3 regions of the Kitasatospora sp. NPDC085464 genome follow, and region 3 is predicted to be linked to each of the others. Evidence: riboswitches for the same ligand, from Rfam matches in the RefSeq annotation. Region 3 holds a riboswitch; each other region holds the start of a gene.
The links. Region 3 has a riboswitch for cyclic di-AMP ahead of ACIGG8_RS13955 (hypothetical protein). Riboswitches for the same ligand answer to the same signal wherever they lie in the genome.
Positions count from the first base shown of each region.

Region 1: it holds a riboswitch for cyclic di-AMP, as region 3 does, so the genes downstream of both, ACIGG8_RS13085 (NlpC/P60 family protein) here and ACIGG8_RS13955 (hypothetical protein) in region 3, are expected to answer to the same signal.
Region 2: it holds a riboswitch for cyclic di-AMP, as region 3 does, so the genes downstream of both, ACIGG8_RS36410 (transglycosylase family protein) here and ACIGG8_RS13955 (hypothetical protein) in region 3, are expected to answer to the same signal.

Region 1 is NZ_JBITTM010000012.1:115,502-121,276, reverse strand. It holds gene ACIGG8_RS13090 (NlpC/P60 family protein) at 94-1,131, shown strand; cyclic di-AMP (ydaO/yuaA leader) riboswitch at 1,469-1,622, shown strand; gene ACIGG8_RS13085 (NlpC/P60 family protein) at 1,633-2,754, shown strand; gene ACIGG8_RS13080 (NlpC/P60 family protein) at 2,977-4,023, shown strand; gene ACIGG8_RS13075 (hypothetical protein) at 4,203-5,225, shown strand; gene ACIGG8_RS13070 (glycosyltransferase 87 family protein) at 5,247-5,775, opposite strand, start outside.
Region 2 is NZ_JBITTM010000058.1:44,375-50,149, forward strand. It holds gene ACIGG8_RS36405 (cytochrome P450) at 54-1,508, shown strand; cyclic di-AMP (ydaO/yuaA leader) riboswitch at 1,752-1,918, shown strand; gene ACIGG8_RS36410 (transglycosylase family protein) at 1,924-2,727, shown strand; gene eno (phosphopyruvate hydratase) at 2,997-4,283, shown strand; gene ACIGG8_RS36420 (septum formation initiator family protein) at 4,425-4,907, shown strand; partial or broken gene ACIGG8_RS36425 (DUF501 domain-containing protein) at 4,879-5,400, shown strand; gene ACIGG8_RS36430 (Ppx/GppA phosphatase family protein) at 5,607-5,775, shown strand, end outside.
Region 3 is NZ_JBITTM010000013.1:110,861-116,635, forward strand. It holds gene ACIGG8_RS13940 (alpha/beta hydrolase) at 1-856, shown strand, start outside; gene ACIGG8_RS13945 (phenolic acid decarboxylase) at 924-1,253, opposite strand; gene ACIGG8_RS13950 (esterase/lipase family protein) at 1,876-2,766, shown strand; cyclic di-AMP (ydaO/yuaA leader) riboswitch at 3,059-3,224, shown strand; gene ACIGG8_RS13955 (hypothetical protein) at 3,226-4,512, shown strand; gene ACIGG8_RS13960 (hypothetical protein) at 4,590-5,186, opposite strand; gene ACIGG8_RS13965 (IclR family transcriptional regulator) at 5,585-5,775, opposite strand, start outside.

The sequences.
Region 1 (5,775 bases), on a different contig from region 3:
AAGCGGATAGATCCGCACTAGGGTCTGGCGTCAAACCTATTTTCCGGTTCCTCATCCGATCGGGTGAGTCCGTTGGAAGAAGGAGCCGGTCCCTTGGCCTCCCACCGCCGTCCCAAGCAGCCGAGCCGCGCGCGGATCTCCGTGCTCACCGCTGCCGCTGCGACCGCGGTCGCCCTCTCCGCCCAGGTGGCCGCGCACGCCGCGCCGCAGCCGAACAAAACGGACGTCAAGGCGCAGATCGACCAGCTCCAGGAGGAGCAGGAGCAGGCGGCCGAGAAGTACAACGGCGCCAAGGAGCGGGCCGACCAGCTGCGCAAGCAGGCCGACCAGCTGCAGGACCAGGTGGCCCGCGGCCAGGAGCAGATGACCCAGCTGCAGGGCGGCCTGGCCGAGGTGGCCGGCGACCAGTACCGCAGCGGCGGCATCGACCCGTCCGTCCAGCTGATGCTCTCCTCCGACCCGTCGGGCTACCTGGAGAAGGCCTCGACGGTCCAGCAGGCCAGCACCACCCAGGCCGAGGCGCTCAAGTCGCTGCTGGACGAGCAGCGCCGGCTGGACCAGGAGAAGGCCGAGGCGGCCGCCGTGCTGGCCTCGCTGGACAGCACCACCAAGGACCTGAACCAGGCCAAGGCGGACGTCAACACCAAGCTGCAGGCCGCCCAGGACCTGCTGAACTCGCTCAGCGCCGCCGAGCGCACCGCGCTGAAGGCCCAGCAGGCGCAGGACGACCGGGCCTCGCGCGGCAGCGACCGGGTCGACCTGAGCAACCTGCCGCCGGCCAGCGGGTACGCCGCGGTGGCCGTCGCCAAGGCGATGAGCAAGCAGGGCTCGCCGTACGTGTGGGGCGCCACCGGTCCGAGCACCTTCGACTGCTCCGGCCTGATGCTCTGGGCGTACGGCCAGGCCGGCGTCTCGCTGCCGCGCACCTCGCAGGAGCAGGGCCACTACGGCACCGCGGTGCCCGGACTGGCCGCGGCCCAGCCCGGCGACCTGGTCATCTACGGCGGTGACATGCACCACGTCGGGATGTACATCGGCAACGGCATGGTGGTCCACGCGCCGCACACCGGTGACGTGGTGAAGGTGATGAAGGCCGACGCGATGCCGATCAACACCATCCGCCGGGTCTGACGGCCCGACACCCTCCGGGGGCCCCGTGCGGGCCCCTGTGATCCGCGCCACCTCCGACGGGGTGGCGTTCGGGTTTTCGACCGTTTCGCGAGCGGCGGGTGAGGCCTGATCAGCCTTGCGTACGGTCGTGATCACCATCGGTCATTTTCACAAAAGAACTTGGGCAATCTTCCGTCTTTTTTCTGACAAGGATTTGAACCGATCACGGTTCAGTTACTAGGGTCGTGCTTCGAACCACCGCACTGTCGATCACCCAGCCAGGGTGGCGGCGGTGGTTACCGCCGAGTTCGCGAGGCAGCGGGGCAGGTCGAAGCGACTGCCCGACAGGGGAGCCCAGTGGTCGGGGGCGCTGCGGAGCGGAGCCGGGGAACCACGTTCCTCCGGGGTGAATCGGCGCCAGGTCGGCCGCTGGAACGGCCGTGAGGCGTCGTAGGGCATGCTTCCGGCCCGAACCCGTCAGCTCACCCGGTAGGCGGACGTAGGAAGAAGGAGCCCGCCTTCGTGGCGTCCCATCGTCGTCCCAAGCCAGCAAGTCGCGCCCGGGTCTCGATCCTGACCGGTGTCGCCGCCGCTGCCGTCGCCCTCTCCGCGCAGTCCGGCGCCCACGCCGACCCGCAGCCGACCAAGGACCAGGTCAAGGAGCAGGTCGACCAGCTCAACGAGCAGGCCGAGGTGGCGACCGAGCAGTACAACGCCGCCCAGGAGAAGCAGCAGACCCTGGAGAAGCAGGTCTCCGGCCTGCAGGACCAGGTGGCCCGTCAGCAGGCCCAGGTGACCGAGCTGCAGGGCGGACTCGCCGAGATCGCCGGGGAGCAGTACCGCAACGGCGGCATATCCCCGACCGTCCAGCTGATGTTCTCGTCCAGCCCGGACAACTTCCTCAACCAGGCCGGTGCGCTGAACCAGGCCGGTGACACCCAGAAGAACCAGCTGAAGCAGCTCCAGGAGCAGCAGCGCAAGCTCGACCAGGACCGCACCGAGGCCCAGGGCAAGCTCGCCGAGCTGGAGTCGACCACCCAGCAGCTGAAGGCCTCCAAGGACGAGGTCCAGGCCAAGCTGAAGGCCGCCCAGGACCTGCTCAACACCCTGACCGAGCAGGAGCGCCAGGCGCTGCGCGCGGCCGAGGAGAAGGCCGCCGCCGACGCCAAGGCCCAGGCCGACGCCGCCGCGAAGGCGCAGCAGAACGCCGACCGCGCCTCGCGCGACAACAGCCGCACCGACCTCTCCACGCCGTCGTCCACGCCGGCCGGCAAGCTCCCGGCCCCGGGCAGCTCGCGCGGTGCCGCCGCGCTCTCCGCCGCCGCCTCCAAGGTCGGCAGCCCGTACGTGTGGGGCGCCACCGGCCCGAGCTCCTTCGACTGCTCCGGCCTGATGGTCTGGGCGTTCAACCAGGTCGGCGTGTCGCTGCCGCGCACCTCGCAGGAGCAGGCCCACGCCGGCACCCGGATCGGCACCGACCTGTCCCAGGCCCAGCCCGGCGACCTGCTGATCTTCTACGGGGACGCCCACCACGTCGGCATCTACGCCGGCAACGGCCAGGTGCTGCACGCCCCCAAGCCGGGTGCGTCGGTCCGCTACGAGGCCGTCACCAACATGCCGCTGAGCGGCATCGTGCGGGTCTGACCCCGTTCGGCTCCTCGCAGGCCCGGTCTTCCACCGCGGAAGGCCGGGCCTGCGGCGTTGGCGGCTGCTCGGGCTGATGTCCGATTGGGGGTCAAATATTCGGGTCCGTAGGGGTTTGGACTCGCTTGCCCGGACTCGCTAACGTCTGCCACCGGACTCCCGCTCGACGGCCGCCCGCCACGGGCGGCCGCGGGGCCGCGCCGCAGGATTGGAGCCGCTGCCGTGCTTGTGCACCGCCGTTCCCAACTGCTCGCCCGTGCACTGGTGCTGACGGCGGCCGCCACCACCGCGCTGGGCGTGGCGACCGGCGGCGGCGCCCACGCCGCCCCCGGCAGCCCGGACCCGGCCGACCGCAAGGACGTCCAGGCGCAGGTCGAGCAGCTCTACGACGAGGCCGAGCAGGCGTCCGAGCAGTACAACGCCGCGCAGGAGGCCCAGCGCCGGCTCCAGGGGGAGACCACGATCCTGCAGGGCGAGATCGCCGTCGCCCAGGACCAGCTCAACGAGCTGCGCGGCGACCTGGCGACCGTCGCCGGGGCCGAGTACCGCGGCGGCGGGATGACCCAGACCGCCCAGCTGATGCTGTCCCCCGACCCGGAGGGCTACCTCGCCCGCGCCCGCACCATGGGCCAGGCGTCGCAGCGGCAGCAGGAGACGCTGCACGAGCTGGTCACCCGCCAGCGGTGGCTCGACCAGCGGCGGACGGAGGCCACCGGAAAGCTCGCCGAGCTCGACCAGGCCCGCCGCTCGCTCGCCGACGGCAAGCAGCAGATCCAGCAGCGGCTGGCCAGGGCGCAGAAGCTGCTCAACGGCCTCGACGCCGCCGAACGGGCCAGGATGACCGCCCAGGACGCCCGGGACGCCGAGCAGCGCGCCACCCGCGGCACCGACCGGCTGGACCTCGGCACCGCCCCGCCCGCCTCCGAGCGCGGGGCGGCCGCGCTGGCCGCCGCGGTGCGCATGATCGGCTCGCCGTACGTCTACGGAGCCACCGGGCCCCGCGCGTTCGACTGCTCCGGTCTGATGTACTACAGCTGGCGGCAGGCCGGAGTGACCCTGCCGCGAACCTCGCAGGCCCAGGCGTACGCCGGCCGGCGGATCGACCTTTCCGAGGCGCGACCGGGAGACCTGGTGATCTTCTACCGGGACATGCACCACGTCGGCATGTACGCCGGCGGCGGCGTGATCGTGCACGCCCCCTACCCGGGCGCCAAGGTCCGCTACGAGAGCGTCAACGCCATGCCGGTCTCGGGGGTGGTCCGGCTCTGAGCGCGTCCCCTTCCCACCCCGCCGGACCCGATCCGGCGCACGTACCCCGCCGCGCGCTGTCCCGGCGGGGTGCGCTGCTGCTCGCGGTCGGCGGGCTGGCCCAGCTGTCGCTGCCGCCGCTCGCCCCGGCGGCGGCACCGGTCGGGGCGGTCGCCGACCGGCGCGCCGCGGTGGCGGCGGTGCTGGCGGAGCGGGCGCGCACGCTGGAGGCCCGGTCGGGGCTGCCGGTGGCCGAGGCGGCGTACCGCAACCTGGTGCTCGCCGCGGGCGGCGGGCCCGACCGGCTGACCGCCGTGGCCGACCTGGCGGTGCGGATCGCCGGGTACGACGACCACCCCGTGGTGTACCCGCGCCGGATCGAACTGGCCGCGGCCGCGGACGGCTGGCGGGTCGAGCGCGAGGAGAGCGCCGACGGGCCGCCGGCGCTCTGGGACTTCGGCGCCGTCCGGCCGGCGCCGGGCACGCACAGCCTGGTGCTCGCTTCGGCCGACGGCCCCGACCCGGCCGGGCTGGTCGTGGTGGGCGACCGCGCGGTGCCCGCCGTCGAGGAGGTCTGGGGCGACGCCTGGCCCGGCCGGCTGCTGCTCGAACTGCCCGCCACCGAGGAGCAGTTCGCCCGGCTGCTGGAGGGCGACCCGGCGGGCTGGGCGGACATGGCGGCGGTCACCGTGGCCGCCCCCGGCGCACCCCGGAACACCCCGGCGGACCGGGTGCTGGTCAACCCGGAGGCGTACGGCCGGCTCAGCGGCTTCGGCCGCCAGGTGGTCGTCACGCACGAGGCCACCCATGTCGCGACCAGGGCCGACACCCGCGCCTGGACCCCGATGTGGCTCTCCGAGGGCGTCGCCGACTGGACCGCCTACCGCGACAGCGGCCGCAGCCCGCAGCAGATCGCCCCCGAACTGGCCCGGGACGTCGCCGCCGGGAGGCTGCCCGCCGAACTGCCCGCCGACCGGGACTTCGCCGCCGGCGCCACCGGCATCGCCCAGGCCTACGAGCAGTCCTGGCTCGCCTGCGAGCTGATCGCCCGCCGCAACGGGCCGCAGGGGCTGGTCGCCTTCTACCGGGCGGTCGGCGCGGACGACGGGCAGGGCGAGGACCGCGAGCGCCGTACGGACCGGCTGATGCGCGCCGAACTGGGCGTCGGCCTGGCCGACTTCACCCGGCTCTGGCTGGACGAGGTGGCGGCGCTGAAGGACTGAGGCCGGCGGGCCGCAGCAGCGTCAGCGCCGCGGCTCGGCCGGCGTGCCCAGGTGGTCGATGCCGTCCAGCAGGTCCTGCTCGTACGCGATGCCCGGGCGCACCGGGTACCCGGCGGCCGACAGCGCGGCCGGCTCGCGGTCCAGCACCACGGTCGCGGGCAGCGGCGCCTCGCCCCGGGTGGAGCGCCAGAGCCGGACGCAGGAGAGCACGGTGGCGGCCAGCAGCAGCAGGTTGCGCAGCGCCAGCACCGTGATGGCGCCCGGGTCGCTGGCCAGGATCTGGGTGAACATCGTCGGGAACTCGACCAGCGTGAGCGGGCAGGCGAGCAGGATCAGCAGCGCCACCGGCCGCTGGCTGGTGCCGCGCACCGTCAGGCAGACCGCCGCGACGCCGACCAGCCAGACCAGGTACTGCGGGCTGATCACCCGGCTGGTCACCACGAAGACCAGCAGCGCGCACAGCGCCGCGTCGTACATGGTGGCCGCGTTGCGGCGCTTGGAGGTGAAGCGCCACAGCAGCAGCCAGAGGAAGCCCAGCACGGTGCCGGCC
Region 2 (5,775 bases), on a different contig from region 3:
GGTCGCGAGCCGTCGGCGGAGGGGGGAGCGCACCCAGCGGATACGGTCGACCCATGCCAGCTCAGCCCGACCCCGCCCGGCCCGCAGCCACCCCGTCCGACGCCACCCCGCCCGCAGGTCCCGTCCGGCCCGCCGCCCCGCAGTCGGACGCCGCCACCCCGTCGGACGCCGCCGCCCCGCAGTCGGACGCCGCCGCGCCGCAGCCCGAGGCCGCCGCGCCGCAGCCCGACGCCGCCGCTCCGCAGCTGTTCACCTGGGAGTTCGCCGCCGATCCGTACCCCGCCTACGCCTGGCTGCGCGAGCACGCCCCGGTGCACCGCACCAAGCTGCCGAGCGGTGTCGAGGCCTGGCTGGTGACCAGGTACGCGGACGCCCGGCAGGCGCTCGCGGACGCCCGGCTGTCGAAGAACCCGGCGCACCACAGCGAGCAGGCGCACCGCACCGGCCGGGTGGGCATTCCGGGGGAGCGGCAGGCGGACCTGATGACGCACCTGCTGAACATCGACCCGCCGGACCACACCCGGCTGCGCCGCCTGGTGTCGAAGGCGTTCACCCCGCGCCGGGTGGCCGAGTTCGAGCCGCGGGTGCAGCAGCTCACCGATCGGCTGATCGACGGCTTCGCGCAGCGCGGCTCGGCGGACCTGATCCACGAGTTCGCCTTCCCGCTCCCCATCTACGCGATCTGCGACATGCTGGGCGTGCCGGCCGAGGACCAGGACGACTTCCGCGACTGGGCCGGGATGATGATCCGGCACGGCGGCGGCCAACGCGGCGGCGTGGGGCGGGCGGTGAAGCGGATGCGGGCGTACCTGCTGGAGCTGATCCACCGCAAGCGGGCGGACCTCGGGGACGACCTGATCTCGGGCCTGATCCGCGCGAGCGACCACGGTGAGCACCTGACCGAGAACGAGGCCGCGGCGATGGCCTTCATCCTCCTCTTCGCGGGTTTCGAGACGACCGTGAACCTGATCGGCAACGGGACGTACGCGCTGCTGCGCAACCCGGGCCAGCGCCGGTTGCTGCAGGAGTCGGTGGCGCGCGGGGAGAGCGCGCTGCTGGAGACGGGCATCGAGGAACTCCTGCGCTACGACGGGCCGGTGGAGCTGGCGACCTGGCGGTTCGCGACGCGTCCGGTGACCATCGGCGGGGTGGACATCCCGGTCGGCGATCCGGTGCTGGTGGTGCTGGCCGCCGCGGACCGCGATCCGGCCCGGTTCGCGGACGAGAACACCCTGGACCTGGCCCGGACGGACAATCCGCACCTGGGGTTCGGGCACGGCATCCACTACTGCATCGGTGCTCCGCTGGCCCGTTCGGAGGGGCGTGCCGCACTGGCCACGCTGCTTTCCCGGCTGCCCGATCTGCAGCTCGCGGAAAGCCCGGAGAATCTGCGCTGGCGGGGCGGTCTGATCATGCGTGGCCTGCGGGAACTCCCGGTCGAATTCACTCCGGAGAGCCGCTCCCCGCATACGCCGCCGCACGCTCCTTCCGCGCCCCCGGCGAACTGACGCGAGGTGGCGGAACGCCGGGCGGCGCGCTGACGGAACGTCGCCCGGCGTGCTCCCGGTGGGGTGTGAAACCCCATCAATGCCGACATAGTGGCGCCGTTGGTAGGCGATCGGACACGTGCCGTAATTTCTGTGTGATATCCGGGATATGAGCTTGTGATCGGTCTGAAGATCTGTCTACTCTCCCTGGAGTTCGCAGCTGCGGACCTCGTGCGCGGAACGCCGAATCCTGCCCGCCGCGTCACGGGAAACCGACCAGAACCCTGGGCAGGGGCGGGGGAACCAGGTTTGTTGCCGTCCCCACGGCTTGGGGTGAAGCCGCCCGAGCGGAATCGTTTCCGCGTACGGCGGCCGGGCCACCTCCCGGTCCGAACCCGACAGCTCACCTCGCAGGCGTGCGGAGAGGGACCTCTTCATGCTGTTCGTTGGAACCGGCCGTCACCGTCGTCGCACCCAGACCGAGAAGGCCATCGCCGTCGCCGGTGTGGCCGGCGTCGGACTCGCGATGCCGCTCCTCACCGCGACCGGCGCCTCCGCCGCCCCGGTCTCCACCTGGGACGCCGTCGCCCAGTGCGAGAGCGGCGGCAACTGGAGCATCAACACCGGCAACGGCTACTACGGCGGCCTGCAGTTCACCTCCAGCACCTGGAAGGCGTACGGCGGCACCTCGTACGCGGCGCAGGCCAACCAGGCCAGCAAGGCGCAGCAGATCTCGATCGCCGAGAAGGTGCTCGCCTCGCAGGGCCCCGGCGCCTGGCCGGTCTGCTCCGTCAAGGCCGGCCTGACCAAGGGCGGTGCCCCGGCGTCCGTCGACACCTCCTCGGACTCCAAGCCGCAGTCGGCCCCTCAGCAGCAGACGCCCAAGCGGCAGGCCCAGAAGCCGGCCGAGAAGCCGGTCCAGAAGCCCGCCGAGAAGCCGGCCGCGAAGCCCGTACAGAAGCAGGCCCCGAAGCACGCCGCCCCCGTGCAGGCCGAGAAGCCCGTCGACCAGTCGGCGCAGCAGTACGTTCCCAAGCACGCGGCCCCGCGCCCCGCGCAGCCGGCCCCGGTCGCGCAGACCGGCCACGACTACACCGTCCACGCCGGTGACACGCTGTCGACCATCGCCGCCACCCAGGGCGTGTCCGGCGGCTGGCACGCGCTGTACGAGCAGAACCGCTCCACCGTCGGCGGCGACCCGGACCTGATCCTGCCCGGCCAGGTGCTGCACCTCGGCTGAGCCGGCGTGTCCCTGGTGGCACCGGCGACACGCGTGACGGGGGGTCGGTCCGGCCGGCCCCCTTCGTCCGCATTCGCCCGATCCGGTGGGACAAGCTGGGACAAGCAGGTGAACTACCGGTGGGTAGCGGGGCCACACGCTGAGACGGGACCGAGGCCGACGTGGCCTGGAGAGCCCGGGCGGTTAGGCTCTGGTCCGTAACGACTCCGCAATCGTCCCGCCGACAGCGCCACCGTCAGCGGGACCCTGCTTCCGCAAGGAGATGCCTCGTGCCGTCCATCGATGTCGTCGTAGCCCGTGAGATCCTCGACTCCCGCGGCAACCCCACGGTCGAGGTCGAGGTCGGCCTCGACGACGGCAGCACGGGTCGTGCCGCTGTCCCGTCGGGTGCCTCCACCGGTGCCTTCGAGGCCCTGGAGCTGCGCGACGGCGACAAGAACCGCTACTTCGGCAAGGGCGTGGAGAAGGCCGTCCTCGCCGTCATCGAGCAGATCGGCCCGGAGCTGGTCGGCTACGACGCCACCGAGCAGCGCCTGATCGACCAGGCCATGCTGGACCTGGACGCCACCCCGGACAAGTCCTCGCTCGGCGCCAACGCCATCCTGGGCGTCTCGCTGGCCGTCGCGCACGCCGCCTCCGAGGCCAGCGACCTGCCGCTGTTCCGCTACCTGGGCGGCCCGAACGCGCACGTCCTGCCGGTCCCGATGATGAACATCCTCAACGGCGGCTCGCACGCGGACTCCAACGTCGACATCCAGGAGTTCATGATCGCCCCGATCGGCGCGGAGTCCTTCTCCGAGGCCGTCCGCTGGGGCGTCGAGGTCTACCACACCCTCAAGGGCGTGCTGAAGGAGCGCGGGCTGTCCACCGGCCTGGGCGACGAGGGCGGCTTCGCGCCGAACCTGGACAGCAACCGCGAGGCCCTGGACCTGATCACCGAGGCCATCCAGAAGGCCGGCTACGTGCCCGGCCGTGACGTCGCGCTGGCCCTGGACGTCGCCGCCTCCGAGTTCTACCAGGACGGCGCCTACCAGTTCGAGGGCAAGGCCCTCTCGGCCGCCGAGCTCATCGAGTACTACGCCGAGCTGGTCGCCGCCTACCCGCTGGTCTCCATCGAGGACCCGCTGGACGAGTCGGACTGGGACGGCTGGAAGGCCATGACCGTCAAGCTGGGCGACAAGGTCCAGCTGGTCGGCGACGACCTGTTCGTCACCAACCCGGCCCGCCTGGGCAAGGGCATCGAGACCGGCACCGCCAACGCGCTGCTGGTGAAGGTGAACCAGATCGGCTCGCTGACCGAGACCCTGGACGCCGTCGAGCTGGCCCAGCGCAACGGGTACCGCTGCATGATGTCGCACCGCTCCGGCGAGACCGAGGACGTCACCATCGCCGACCTGGCCGTCGCCACCAACTGCGGCCAGATCAAGACCGGTGCCCCGGCCCGCTCCGAGCGCGTCGCCAAGTACAACCAGCTGCTGCGCATCGAGGAGATCCTCGACGACGCCGCCGAGTACGCCGGCCGCGGCGCCTTCCCGCGCTTCAAGCACGAGGGCTGAGACCGCGAGGTCACGAGGGCCGAGCGCTCCCGGTAGCGCAAGCCTGACCGGTGCCCCGCCGTTCACCCCGTAGGGTGGACGGCGGGGCACCGTCGCGACCAGGAGGGGATACGGGAGATGGCAGGCTGGAGGATCCCGGGCTTGGCGGCCCGGCCTCGGTTCACGAGCCGGGCGACCGTCCTCGTCCTGGTGCTGTGCTCACTGGTGGCGATCCTCGCCTACCCGACGCGGCAGTTCATCTCCCAGCGCGCCGAGATCTCCGCCCAGCGGGCGAAGGCCGACCAGGTGCGCCGGCAGGTCGAGCAGCTGCGCCGGGACCGGGCCCGCTGGCAGGACCCGGAGTACGTCAAGGCGCAGGCGCGCGCCCGGCTGCACTACGCGGTGCCGGGGGAGACCCCGTACATCGCGGTGGATCCGGCCGACCAGGCCTCCGCCAAGCCCTCCTCGTCCGCCGCCGGCGCCCCCGCCGCCGGGGTGGCTGCCGGTCAGGCGACGGCCGCCAAGCCCTGGTACACCAGCATCTGGGACTCGGTCGACGCCGCCGACACCGCCGCGCCGGCCCCCGGCACCCCCCTTTCGCTCCCACCGTCCCCCGTTGGAGACACCTCCCCCCATGACCACTGAGAACCACCCCGCCGTCTCCGACGCCGACGTCGCGGCCATCGCCGCCCAGCTCGGCCGGGTGCCGCGCGGCCTGCGCGGCGTGGCCCACCGCTGCCCGTGCGGCAACCCGGACGTCGTGGAGACGGCTCCCCGCCTGCCCGACGGCACGCCGTTCCCGACGCTCTACTACCTGACCTGCCCCAAGGCCGCCTCGCTGATCGGCACCCTGGAGGCGGAAGGCGTCATGAAGGACCAGACGGCCCGGCTCGCCGAGGACCCGGAGCTGGCCGCCGCCTACCAGGAGGCGCACGAGGACTACATCGCCCGGCGCGACGCCATCGAGGTGCTGGAGGGCTTCCCGAGCGCCGGCGGCATGCCGGACCGGGTGAAGTGCCTGCACGTGCTGGTCGGCCACTCGCTGGCGGCCGGCGAGGGCGTCAACCCGCTCGGCGACGAGGCGATCGGCATGCTGGAGGACTGGTGGGCGAAGGGCCCGTGCGTCTCCCCGGCCGAGGTCCAGGCGGCCGGTGAGCGGGTCGCCCGCAACCGCGCCAAGGACCAGGACCACGACGCCGTGATCGCCGCCAAGCAGCAGAAGACCGCCGAGCGCGCCGCCAAGAAGCGTGCCGCGCAGGAGCCGGCCGAGGACGCGGCGCAGTCCCCGGCGGCCCCGGGCGGGTCGGCCGGGGACACCGGCGGGCAGCAGGAGTCGCAGTGACCATGACCCGAGTCGCCGCGATCGACTGCGGCACCAACTCGATCCGGCTGCTGGTCGCCGACCTGGACCCGGAGACCGGGGAGATCACCGACCTCGACCGCCGGATGATCGTCAACCGGCTGGGTCAGGGCGTGGACCAGACCGGCCGGCTGCACCCGGACGCGCTGGCCC
Region 3 (5,775 bases):
GGAGACGATCGGCCACGCCTCGGTCAAGGGCGGTGGCGCGATGGGCCGTGAGCCCGGCCAGTCGGGCGAGATCCGCAAGGTCCGGATCGACGGCGCGGTCAGCCGGCTGTCGACCGAGGGCTACGTCTACCTGCCCCCGCAGTACTTCCAGCCGGAGTACGCGCACAAGCAGTTCCCGGCCGTGATCGTCAGCACCGGATTCCCAGGAATCGCCGAGAACCTGATCACTCGGTTCAACTACCCGGGCGCGGCGCTCAAGCTGCTGCAGGAGGGCCGGATGCAGCCGACCGTCATGGTCCTGATGCGTCCCTCGCCCGCGCTGCCGCAGGACACCGAGTGCGAGGACATCCCGAACGGCCCGCAGTCCGACACGTACTTCACCAAAGACGTGCCCGCGGCGATCCAGGCCAGCTTCCGGGTCTCCTCGGACCCGCAGGCCTGGGCCTTCATGGGCAACTCGACCGGCGGCTACTGCGCGCTCAAGTTGGCCATGCGCCACCCGGACGTCTTCCCGACGGCAGTCGCCCTCTCGGCCTACTACGACGCCGCCGACGACCCGACCACCGGTGACCTCTTCGGCGGCAGCAAGCAGCGCCGCGACGAGGCCAACCTGATGTGGCGGCTGAAGAACCTGCCCCAGCCGAACGTGTCCCTGCTGCTGGCCGGGACCAAGAAGGGCGACGGCGACTACCGGCGGGAGACCGAGGCCTTCGTCGACGCCGCGCGGAGCCCGATGAACGTCTCGTACAGCATGTTGGAGAACGGCGGCCACAACTTCGAGACCTGGAGCGCACTGCTGCCGTCCTCGCTGGAGTGGCTGTCCCAGCACCTCAGGGTCCCGAACCCGACCGCCTGAGGACCGTCCGAACGACCGAACCCCCGGGGCCTGAACGCAGGGCCCGAGGCTTCGGTCGTCCCGCGGTTCAGGCCACGCGCTCCAGCGTTCCGGTGTGCAGCTGCCCGACCCGTCCGCCCTCGCCCTCGAAGGTCCAGAAGGCCCGGACCGTCAGCTCGTTGAGGTCCATCACGTGGCTGACGGTGATCCCGCTCTGCTCCGTCCAGCTGACGAAGTAGATCTCCGGCGCGACCTCGGCGACGTGCAGCCGCACGTCCTCCCACTGGCCCGCGGACTCGCCGAGGCCCTCCCAGCGCAGCCGCGTGCCGTCGGCCGAGTAGGTGTTGCGGAAGGCCGCGCCGTTGTCGGCCCGGAAGACGTAGGTACGGCCGGCGAAGGCGGGCAGGGACGCGGTCATGGTGGGGCGGCTCCTCGTTTCCGGTGTGGTCGTGTTGTGCACTGCGTAAGATGTCGGACCTCCAATTTATCCGACCGGGTGCACACGGTCATCGCTTTGCCACGGTACGGATCGCCACCGCGCTGCCCACCGGGTGTGCGACCGGCACATGGGCACCCGTCGCGCACCGGTCCTACCGTCCGGCCATGAGACGCACCCCCACGACCGGTACCAGCGCGAGACACGCCCGCGTGAGACGCACCCCCACCACGCTCACCGCCGTCCTACTGGCCCTCGCCGCCATCATCCTCGGCACCTCCGCCCCCGCCTCCGCCCGAGCGGGGACCGCCTCCGCCCGAGCGGGGACCGCCACTGCGGCCCTCACCCTGGAAGCCGCCTTCCCCGCCCCCGGCAACGGCTGGGCCAAGGTCGAGCGCTACCTCGACACCACCCCCGGCTTCCGCACCGAGCAGTTCCCGTCCGACGGCCGCGGCGACCAGGACGGAGCCCGCCGGACGTACTTCGGCACCGGTGAGCCCTCCTCCGGCCGCTTCCTGCTCTACTCCGCCACCGGCTGGGACACCGGCAGCCGGGCCACGCCCGTCCTGCTGGTCCACGGCGCCGACGACAACGCCGACCGCGCTTGGGCGAACCCGGGGAGAGCGGCACCTGCGGCGCCGCGACCTGCCCGTCCACCGGCCTCGCCCAGTACCTCGCCGGCACCGGCCACCGGGTCTTCGCCATCGGCTTCGCCCACAAGCACGGTGACAACCTGCTCCAGGCGCAGGCCGTCGGCGACGCGATCGCGCTGATCCGGGCCCGCCTCGGGGCCCCGCAGGTCGACGTGGTCGCCTGGAGCAAGGGCGAGGTCGCCGCCAGGGCGTACGTGTCCTCGGTGCGGCCGTCCTGGGGGCGGGCGTACGCGGGCGACGTGCGCCGCCTGGTCACCCTCGGCGGGCCGAACGGCGGGCTCGACTACGTCTACGCCCACGGCTGGTCGTTCGACCTGGCGACGTGGCCGGCCTGCGGCGGCACCGCCAACGCGCCGTCCCCGCACCTGTACATGACCTGCTACGGCACGTACACCGCGCAACCCTGCCTCGGCGTGCTGCCGACCGGCGGGTACGACTGCTACCCGGGCCAGCGCCAGCTGCTCGCCCGCTGGGATGGCAGGTACGGCGTGGACGGCAGCGCCCAGGACTGGTGGACCACCTACTACGGCGGCCAGGGGTTCTACACCTCCGGCCAGGGCATCCAGGCGGCGATCGACGCGGGCTCCCTGATCGCCCCGCTCCAGCAGGCCGGGGTCCCGGCCGCGGTGCGCACCTACCTGCTGGCCGGCGGGTCGGCGGACATCCCGGGCGTGCTCAACGAGAACCGCGGGCCCAGCGACGGCATCGTGTTCACGGCGAGCGCCCTGGACACCACCGGCATCGCGACGGTCGGCGGCACCCGGCTGCTGAGCGGCCTCGACCACCTGGAGCTCGGGTGGGCGCCGGAGGCCGAGAGCCAGGTGGACGCCTGGCTCGGCTGAACGCCCGGCCGGAACGCCCGGCCGGAACGCCCGGCCGGAACGCGCAACCGGAACGCGCAACCGGAACGCCCGGCCGGACACCCGCAGAGCCACCCCGTCGGGCATCGTTCCAGGCCACGTGAACTGATCAACTCGGCCGCCACACAGCGTCGTTGATCGACACCACTGTGAGCTGCGCGACAACCCGTCCGCCGGAGTTGTCCGTTCACGTACGGCCTGCCTAGCCTGCAACGGTCGTCCGCCCCTCGCGGACCCCGCCGCCGGGACGCCGAGTCCCGTCCACCCGTCGGCGGGTCACCGAGCACCACAGCGGACGGGAGCGGGGAAACCAAGGTCGGCGCCCGGCCCGTGCGCTCGCGCGTACGGGTCGAGGCTAGGGGTGAAGCCGCTCCACAGGCGGCCGGGCAACTGCAGCCCGAACCCGACAGCTAACCTCGCAGGCGTCGCAGAGGTCACCTCATGCCCAAGCCTGCTGCCCGGCGCCGCGCACCGCGTCACGCCCGCCCCTCCCACCGCGGCCGCAACGCCGCCTTCGCCGCCACCGGGGCGCTCGCCATCAGCGGCGCCGGCCTGCTCGGCGTGCCGTCCGTCACCGGTGCCCAGGCGGCCACCGCGCCGACCGTCACCCAGGACCGGCTCGCCCCCGCCACCATGGTCGCGGGCAAGGCCGCCACCGCCTCGCTCGGTCTGCACTCCTCGGCCTGCTTCACCGCCAAGACCGTGGGCGTGGGCGTCCGCGACGCGCGCGGCACCAACCTCGACTTCCCCGGCAACGCCTCCAACGTGCAGATCTGCCCGAGCGGCGTGAACTTCACCAGTGGCGCGCGCACCCTGCCGGCCGGGACGTACACCGAGTTCGGATTCTGGCAGGACCTCGGCGGCGTCTGGCACAACCTGCCCTCGCAGCAGCTGGTGGTCTCGGCCACCGCCACCCCGGCCCCGGCGCCGACCCCCACGCAGACCCCGAGCGCCACCGCGACCCCGAGCGCCACCGCGACCCCCGCGCCGACCCCGAGCGCCACGGCGAGCCCGACCACCCCCGCGCCGTCCTCCCCGGTCGCCGGCAAGTCGCTGGCCTGGTCCGACGAGTTCAACAGCGCCATCTCCTGGGGCCAGCGCTGGGTCGGCGACAAGAGCACCGCCTACAAGTACGGGAACCACAACCCGGACGACAACAAGCTGGACTGGCTGAACAAGAACAACGTCAGCGTCGCGAACGGGGTCGCCACCTTCACCGCCACCTCCGGCGGCCCGGCCCTGGAGAACGGCAAGCAGTCCTGGAACACGGGCTTCCTGACCACCGAGGGCTCCGGCGAGGGCTTCCAGGTCAAGACCGGCGACTACGCCGAGACCCGGGTCAAGCTGCCCGCCGGCACCGGCGCCTGGCCCGCCCTGTGGACCTGGAAGAACGGCAACGGCGAGGTCGACTCCTTCGAGTACCACCCCGACAACCCGAACCTGCTGGAGCTGACCAACCACGTCAACCCCGGCAACGCGAAGTACTACACCGACGCGAGCGCCGTCGCGAAGGACCAGTGGGTGACCATCGGCACCTACTACGGCGCCAACTCGGTGGACTGGTACGTCAACGGCGCGAAGGTCTTCTCGGACGGCAAGGGCGTCGGCGCCAACTGGTCGGCGTACCTGATCCTCAACCTCTCGGTGTGCGCGGGCCAGTACCACCCCGCGCCGCAGGGGACCGCTCCGATCACCATGGCCGCCGACTACGTCCGCGTCTACCGGTAGTCGGGTAGGACGTCCCACCGGTCACCGGAAGCCGGCGGCCGCTCGCCGGCGGCCGGTGACCGGTGGGTCGACGTGGTTCAGGAGCCGTCGGCCGGCTCGGCGACCGTGATGTCGAACGGCTGCCGGTGGTTGCTCTCGTCCTGGTCGTCCGCGCTGCGCACCGCGACCCAGCCGCCGCTCAGGGTTCCCACGGGCAGATCGGGATCCAGCCGGACCGGGACGAGGGCGGTCGCGCTGCGCCCCTCCTTCAGCCCGGGGCCGAAGACGCAGCGCACCCGGTGGCCGCCCTGGAACACCTCGCAGTCCTCGGGGAAGAACGGGCCCACCGGGGTCACACCCGGCGGCAGGGTGACCACGACCGTGAACGGGGAGGCGGTGGTCTCCGGGCCCCGGTTGGCGACGAAGGCGTGGATCGTCGTGGTGCCGTCGGGCGCTGCCGCCTCCGGGTCGAGCCGGACCACCTGCAGGCGGGAGTGGGACGGCTGGGCGACCAGGGCCGGCAGCGTCGACACCCCGGGGCCGGCGGACCCGCCCGGTGCGACCGGCGCGACGGGCACGACGGGCACGACCGGCGCGTTCGGCGTGACGACATCCACCGCCGGGCGTGGCTCAGGCCGACGCAGTGCCCAGGACGGGCCGGTGGCCAGCACCGTCGCCGCGCAGCTCGCCGTCACGACCGCGACCAGCCCGACCCGGCCGAACCCCCCGACCCGGCCGAACCCCCCGACTCTCGCGCCGCGCCGCGGGTCCGCGCCACCCCGTACATCCCGGTGTCTCATCCCGGTCACCCTGCTCTCGTGCTCCGGCGGCCGGCACCGTCGCGGGCCGCGTCGGCACCAGGGTGGCCGAGACGCTGCCGTGACCTGGCGCGACCCGACCCGCCCCGCCCGCCGTGCGCTCGAACGGAGGACGCCGGCCCGTCGGCCTGCCCGGCGGGGCGGCGGTCGGCCTGCCCGCTCCGCAACGGCTCAGCCCCGTCCTACGAGACTGTCCTGCCCGCCCGCCGCGCCGGTCCTTCCTCGCCCGCCGAGATCGCCCGCCTCGCCGTACTACCAAGCAGGTTGACGGAGGGTCAGGGTGCGAGGACCTGCCCGAGCCGGGTGGCGATCTGGTGCATCACCGGGACCAGCGAGGCCGCGCCGGCCTGCTCCTCCAGCGCCCGGATGCGCGCCTCCGGCCCGGAGACCGAGAGGGCGGTGGGCGTCGGGGCGCCCGGGACGGCGAGCGCGATGCAGCGGACGCCGATCTCCTGCTCCTGGTCGT